Nitratireductor mangrovi: one gene and its partner. The protein of the gene in region 1 interacts with the protein of each later gene in a pairwise test. Links are inferred from orthologs where the notes say so. Each region holds a gene or a part of one and is shown on either strand. Other genes may lie near its edges. The genes, in order: FQ775_RS03350 and FQ775_RS18045.

The links.
Region 2: the proteins of FQ775_RS03350 (region 1) and FQ775_RS18045 interact in binary tests that used the Escherichia coli proteins (3 or more experiments, as listed by UniProt). The link is inferred for Nitratireductor mangrovi from one-to-one orthologs.

The regions. Positions count from the first base shown.
Region 1 is NZ_CP042301.2:699,927-703,201, reverse strand. What follows is about bases 293-3,253. They hold FQ775_RS03350 (ABC-F family ATP-binding cassette domain-containing protein), read left to right. Parts: upstream 293-814; coding sequence 815-2,692; downstream 2,693-3,253. Other genes in these bases: FQ775_RS03345 (crotonase/enoyl-CoA hydratase family protein), read left to right, coding at 2,689-3,253; FQ775_RS03355 (dihydrofolate reductase family protein), read left to right, coding at 293-363. In the rest of the region: more of FQ775_RS03355, read left to right, coding at 1-292; more of FQ775_RS03345, read left to right, coding at 3,254-3,275. UniProt on the Escherichia coli protein: Genetic data indicate it may be involved in ribosome assembly or function.
Region 2 is NZ_CP042301.2:3,688,690-3,692,493, reverse strand. Bases 212-3,701 are described here. They hold FQ775_RS18045 (2-oxoglutarate dehydrogenase E1 component), read left to right. Parts: upstream 212-513; coding sequence 514-3,501; downstream 3,502-3,701. Other genes in these bases: odhB (2-oxoglutarate dehydrogenase complex dihydrolipoyllysine-residue succinyltransferase), read left to right, coding at 3,542-3,701; sucD (succinate--CoA ligase subunit alpha), read left to right, coding at 212-368. Outside these bases: more of sucD, read left to right, coding at 1-211; more of odhB, read left to right, coding at 3,702-3,804. UniProt on the Escherichia coli protein: E1 component of the 2-oxoglutarate dehydrogenase (OGDH) complex which catalyzes the decarboxylation of 2-oxoglutarate, the first step in the conversion of 2-oxoglutarate to succinyl-CoA and CO(2).

The DNA of each region.
Region 1 (3,275 bases):
CCGCCGGCGCTACGCGAATGGGCGGTCAAGCTGGAGGCCAAGCCGAAATATGTGGTTTCCTCGACGCGAACGGCCTTCCCATGGACCGGCAGCCATCACGTTGCAGGCGACCTGCGCACCGAGGTCCAGAGGCTCAAGGACACGACCGCGGATGGCGTGCTGCTGGGCAGCGGCAAGCTGGCGACCGAACTCGACCGGCTGGACCTGATCGACGAGTACAAGTTCCTTGTCCACCCGAGGATCGCCGGCCACGGACCGACCCTTTACGGGAGCGGCTTGCCTGGCACACGAAGGCTCGATTTGATCTCGGCGAAGCCGCTCCGCAACGGCGCGGTCGCCATGCATTACCGGCGCGCGCGCTGAATTGTCACCGTGTCAACGCGCCTTCACGACACCGTCGGGCGGGATACGCTCAGGCGCCGTGCCTTCGTCGGCGGCTATCGCCAGACCACCAGCCCCAGATGTTCCTCGATCGTATCGAAATCACGGTCGTTGTGAAGGTGCGCCACCCTGTAACGACCCGCAGCGAGCCCAACGCGGCTTCGACAAGGCGCAACCTTGGTCCTTCGCGCAAGCCCTGAAGCAACTCGACCAGGATCAGGTCTCCGACGATGGGCTGGTGGTCAGCCAGGACGGCATCGAGCCTTGTCGCGATGGCGTCTCCCGCTCCGCAAACGCCTCGATCCATATTGATGTATCGACGAGCATCAGTCCCGACGCATCGCGTCGAGGTCTCCACATCCAGGCTTGCGGCAGCAATGAACACTCTGCGCCCCTTGCATCAAAGGCGGCTCTCGGCCACAACGCCGCGGCCATGATCACCATCAACGACCTTTCCCTGCGCGTCGCCGGGCGCCTTCTGATCGACCACGCCTCGCTGGCGCTGCCCGCCGGCGTCAAGGCGGGGCTCGTCGGCCGCAATGGCACCGGCAAGACCTCGCTGTTCCGCGCCATCATGGGCGAACTTCCGACAGAAAGCGGCTCGGTGTCGCTGCCGAAAAACATGCGCATCGGCCAGGTGGCGCAGGAAGCGCCGGGCACCGACGATCCGCTGATCGAAATCGTGCTCGCCGCCGACACCGAGCGCGCCGCGCTGATGGCAGAGGAAAAGACCGCGAGCGACCCGCACCGCATCGCCGAGATCCACACAAGGCTTGCCGACATCGACGCCCATTCCGCCGAGGCGCGCGCGGCGACCATCCTTGCAGGCCTCGGCTTCGACGAGGATGCGCAGAAGCGCCCTGCCCGTTCGTTCTCGGGCGGCTGGCGGATGCGCGTGGCACTGGCGGCGGTGCTGTTCGCCGAGCCCGACCTGCTGCTTCTCGACGAGCCGACCAACTATCTCGACCTGGAAGGCACGCTGTGGCTGGAAAGCTACCTGGCGCGCTACCCGCACACCGTGCTCTTGATCAGCCACGACCGCGACCTTTTGAACCGGGCGGTCGGCTCGATCGTGCATCTCGACAAGCAGAAACTCACCTTCTGGCGCGGCGGCTACGACCAGTTCGAGCGGCAGTTCGCCGAAAAGCAGGCACTGCAGGAAAAGTCGCGGATCAAGCTCGAAGCCAAACGCAAGCACATGGAGGCCTTCGTCGAGCGCTTCCGCTACAAGGCGTCGAAGGCGCGGCAGGCGCAGTCGCGCCTCAAGGCGATCGAACGCATGGGCACCATCGCCGCAGTGGTCAACGAGACGGTGCGCCCCTTCTCCTTCCCGGCGCCGGTGCGGCAGGTCGCCTCGCCGATCGTGGCGATCGAGAACGGCGCCGTCGGCTACGCGCCCGGCAAGCCGGTCTTGAAGAACCTGTCGCTGCGCATCGACGAGGACGACCGCATCGCGCTGTTGGGTGCCAACGGGAACGGGAAGTCGACCTTCGCCAAGCTGGTCTCGGGGCGGCTGAAGCTCGAGACCGGGCGCATGACGCTGGCGCCGCAGATGCAGGTCTCCATGTTCGCCCAGCACCAGCTCGAGGAACTGCGGCCGGCCGAAAACGCCATCGAGCATGTTCGCCGCATGCTGCCAGACCAGCCCGAGGCCAAGGTGCGCTCGCGCGTGGCACAGATGGGCCTTGCCACCGAAAAGATGACAACGCCGGCGCGCGACCTTTCCGGCGGCGAGAAGGCGCGGCTTCTGATGGGGCTTTCGGCGCTCGAAGGGCCGAACCTCTTCATCCTCGACGAGCCGACCAACCATCTCGACATCGATTCGCGGCAATCGCTGATCGAGGCGCTCAACGACTATCCGGGCGCCGTCATCATCATCTCGCACGACCGACACCTGATCGAGGCGACGGCCGACCGTCTGTGGCTGGTGCGCGACGGCACGGTGGCGCCGTTCGACGGCGACATCGCCGACTATCGCGGCCTGGTCACCGGCGGGGCAAGCGACAGGCGCGAACGGCGCGAAGCCGACAAGGCCTCGAAGGCGGAGAAGCGGCGCGAGGCGGCCGAACGGCGCAAGGCGATGGAGCCGGTGGCCAAGCAGATCAAGGCGACCGAGGGGCTGATCGAACGCACCCGCAAGCGCATCGAATTGATCGAGACCGAGCTTGCCAATCCCGAGCTCTACGACAAAGACTCCGCCAGGGCAGCCCGTCTCGGCAAGGAACGCTCCGACCTCGCCGACCAGCTCGCCCGCCACGAGGACATGTGGCTGAACCTTTCGGCGGAGTACGAGGAAGGCATGGCGTCATGACGGTGACGGTCGAAAACAGGAACGAAATCACGATCGTGACGATCGACCGCGCCGAGGCGCGCAATGCCGTCAACCCGGCAATGGCGGAGGCGCTGTTCCGCGCCTTTGTCGATTTCGACCGCGACCCGGAACGCAAGGTAGCGGTGCTGACCGGGGCCGGCGGCGTCTTCTGCGCCGGCTTCGACCTCAAGCACGCGGCCGGCGGCATGGACGAGCAATGGTTTGCCGCCCACGACCTCGACCCGGCCTTCGACGGCCATGAAGACCAGCCGCGCAAGGGACCGATGGGGCCGACACGGCTGACCTTGACCAAGCCCGTCATCGCCGCGGTAGCCGGCCCGGCGGTTGCCGGCGGCATGGAACTGGCGCTCTGGTGCGACCTGCGCGTCATGGAGGAGAGCGCCTATATGGGCGTCTACTGCCGGCGCTGGGGCGTGCCGCTGATCGACGGCGGCACGGTGCGCCTGCCGCGCATCGTCGGGCACGGCCGCGCCATGGACCTGATCCTGACCGGGCGCAAGGCGGAAGCGCAGGAATGCCTTGAAATGGGACTCGCCAACCGGCTGTGCGCAGATGGCAAGGC
Region 2 (3,804 bases), 3.0 Mb from region 1 along the record:
CGACCGCGGTCGGTATCGGCGGCGACCCGGTGAAAGGCACAGAGTTCATCGACGTGCTGGAGATGTTCCTGGCCGACGACGCGACGGAATCGATCATCATGATCGGCGAGATCGGCGGCTCGGCCGAAGAGGACGCGGCGCAGTTCCTCAAGGACGAGGCCAGGAAGGGTCGCAAGAAGCCGATGGCCGGCTTCATCGCCGGACGCACGGCGCCGCCCGGACGCACCATGGGGCATGCCGGCGCGGTAATCTCCGGCGGCAAGGGCGGCGCGGAAGACAAGATCGCCGCCATGGAAGCGGCCGGCATCAAGGTGTCGCCGTCACCGGCCCGGCTCGGCACGACGCTGCTCGAAGCGATCAAAGGCTGAGCGCAGCAAATAGTGAGTAGCGAATAGCGAGCAGGGGAACCGCAAATGGCGATGTGAAGAAGCGAACCAGCAAAAGCCTTTTCACCATTCGCTATTCACTATTCGCCAAGAACAAGGAGACGGCGCGAGGGCGCCGGACAGGACCATGGCACGGCAGGATCAGGCCAACGATCAGTTCTCGATCACATCGTTCCTCTATGGCGGCAATGCCCACTATATCGAGGAGCTCTACGCCGCCTATCAGGACGATCCGGCGTCGGTCGACGAGGGCTGGCGCGACTTCTTCGGGCAGCTGAAGGACGACGCCGACGACGTGCGCAAGAATGCGCGCGGGGCGTCGTGGGAGCGCCCGAACTGGCCGGTCACCGCCAATGGCGAACTGGTCTCGGCGCTCGACGGCGACTGGGGCCAGGTCGAGACGCATCTGACCGGCAAGATCAAGGAAAAGGCCGCCAAGGGCGGCGTGGCGCTGAGCGACGAGGAAATCCTGCGCACCACGCGCAATTCGGTGCGCGCCATCATGATGATCCGCGCCTACCGCATGCGCGGCCATCTGCACGCCAATCTCGATCCGCTGGGGCTCGCCAATCCGCTCGAGGATTACAACGAGCTGTCGCCGGAGGCCTACGGCTTCACCGAGGCCGACTACGACAAGCCGATCTTCATCGACCATGTGCTCGGCCTTGAATTCGCGACCATCCGCGAGATGCTCGACATCCTGAAGCGCACCTATTGCTCGACGCTCGGCGTGGAGTTCATGCACATCTCCAATCCCGAAGAGAAGTCGTGGATCCAAGAGCGCATCGAGGGGCCGGACAAGGGCATCACGTTCACCAAGAACGGCAAGCTGGCGATCCTGCAGAAGCTGATCGAATCGGAAGGCTTCGAGCAATTCATCGACGTCAAATACAAGGGCACCAAGCGCTTCGGGCTCGACGGCGCCGAGGCGCTGATCCCGGCGCTGGAGCAGATCCTGAAGCGCGGCGGCGCGCTGGGCCTGAAGGAAGTGGTGCTCGGAATGGCGCATCGCGGCCGGCTCAACGTGCTTTCCCAGGTGATGGCGAAGCCGCATCGCGCCATCTTCCACGAGTTCAAGGGCGGTTCGTTCGCGCCGGACGACGTCGAGGGCTCGGGCGACGTCAAATACCATCTCGGCGCCTCGTCCGACCGCGAGTTCGACGGCAACACAGTGCATCTGTCGCTGACCGCCAACCCGTCGCATCTCGAGATCGTCAATCCCGTCGTGATGGGCAAGGCGCGCGCCAAGCAGGACCAGATCTTCGGGCGCAAGCGCGAGGAGATCGTGCCGCTCGACCAGCGCGTGAAGGTGATGCCGCTGCTCCTGCACGGCGATGCCGCCTTCGCTGGCCAGGGCGTGGTGGCCGAATGCCTCGGCCTGTCCGGCCTGCGCGGTCATCGCGTCGCCGGCACGCTGCATTTCATCATCAACAACCAGATCGGCTTCACCACCAATCCGCGCTTCTCGCGTTCATCGCCCTACCCGTCGGACGTCGCCAAGATGATCGAGGCGCCGATCTTCCACGTGAACGGCGACGACCCGGAAGCCGTCGTCTACGCGGCCAAGGTGGCGACCGAGTTCCGGATGAAGTTCCACAAGCCGGTGGTCATCGACATGTTCTGCTACCGGCGGTTCGGCCACAATGAAGGCGACGAGCCGGCCTTCACGCAGCCGATGATGTACAAGAAGATCCGCTCGCATCCGACGACGGTGCAGCTCTACGGCAAGAAGCTGATCGAGGAAGGACTGCTGACCGAAGGCGAGTTCGAGAAGATGAAGGCCGACTGGCGCGCCAATCTCGAAGCCGAGTTCGAGGCCGGCCAGGCCTACAAGCCCAACAAGGCGGACTGGCTCGACGGCGCCTGGTCGGGGCTCCGGACCGCCGACAATCAGGACGAGCAGCGCCGCGGCAAGACCGCCGTGCCGCTGAAGACGCTGAAGGAGATCGGCAAGAAGCTGACCGAGGTGCCCAAGGACTTCGAGGCGCACCGCACCATCAACCGTTTTCTCGAAAACCGCCGCAAGGCGATCGAGGGCGGCGAGGGCATCGACTGGGCGACGGCTGAATCGCTCGCCTTCGGCTCGATCCTGCTCGAAGGTACGCCGGTGAGGCTCTCCGGCCAGGATTCCGAACGCGGCACCTTCTCGCAGCGCCATACCGTGCTCTACGACCAGAAGGACGAGCACCGCTTCATTCCGCTCAACAATCTGGGACCGGCGCAGGCTCACTACGAGGTCATCAACTCGATGCTTTCCGAGGAGGCGGTGCTCGGCTTCGAGTATGGCTACTCGCTCGCCGACCCGCGCGCGCTGGTGCTGTGGGAGGCACAGTTCGGCGACTTCGCCAATGGCGCGCAGGTGGTGTTCGACCAGTTCATCTCGTCCGGCGAGCGGAAGTGGCTCAGAATGTCGGGGCTCGTCTGCCTGCTGCCGCATGGCTACGAGGGCCAGGGGCCGGAGCACTCCTCGGCGCGGCTGGAGCGCTTCCTGCAATTGTGCGCCGAAGACAACATGCAGGTCGCCAACGTCACCACGCCGGCGAACTATTTCCACATCCTGCGCCGGCAGCTGAAGCGCGACTTCCGCAAGCCGCTGATCCTGATGACGCCGAAATCGCTGCTCAGGCACAAGCGGGCCGTCTCGACCATGGCCGAGATGGCGGGCGAAAGCACCTTCCACCGGCTGTTGTGGGACGATGCCCAGCTTCTGGCCGACCAGCCGATCAAGCTGGTGAAGGACTCCAAGATCCGTCGCGTCGTGATGTGCTCGGGCAAGGTCTATTACGACCTCTACGAGGACCGCGAGAAGCGCGGCATCGACGATGTCTACCTGCTGCGTGTCGAGCAGCTTTACCCGTTCCCGGCCAAGGCGCTGATCAACGAATTGTCGCGCTTCCGCAATGCGGAGATGGTCTGGTGCCAGGAAGAACCCAAGAACATGGGTGCATGGTCCTTCATCGATCCCTATCTGGAATGGGTGCTCGCCCATATCGACGCCAAGCACCAGCGCGTCCGCTATACCGGCCGGCCGGCCGCCGCCTCGCCGGCGACGGGCCTGATGTCGAAACATCTCGCACAGCTGGAGGCGTTCCTCGAGGACGCACTCGGCGACTAGAAACCGCACCGACGATTTGTAGGCAACGGAAGCAAACATCATGGCAACCGAAATCCGCGTTCCCACCCTCGGCGAATCCGTCACCGAGGCCACGGTCGGCAAGTGGTTCAAGCAGCCGGGCGAGGCGGTCACCGCCGACGAGCCGGTGGTCGAGCTCGAAACCGACAAGGTGACGCTCGAAGTGCCGGCGCCGGCAGCGGGCACGCTGGCCGAGATCACCGTCAAGGAAGGCGACACCGTCGAGGTCGGCGCCCTGCTCGGCTCGATCGGCGAAGGCGAGGGCAAGGCCGCCGCGCCGAAGAA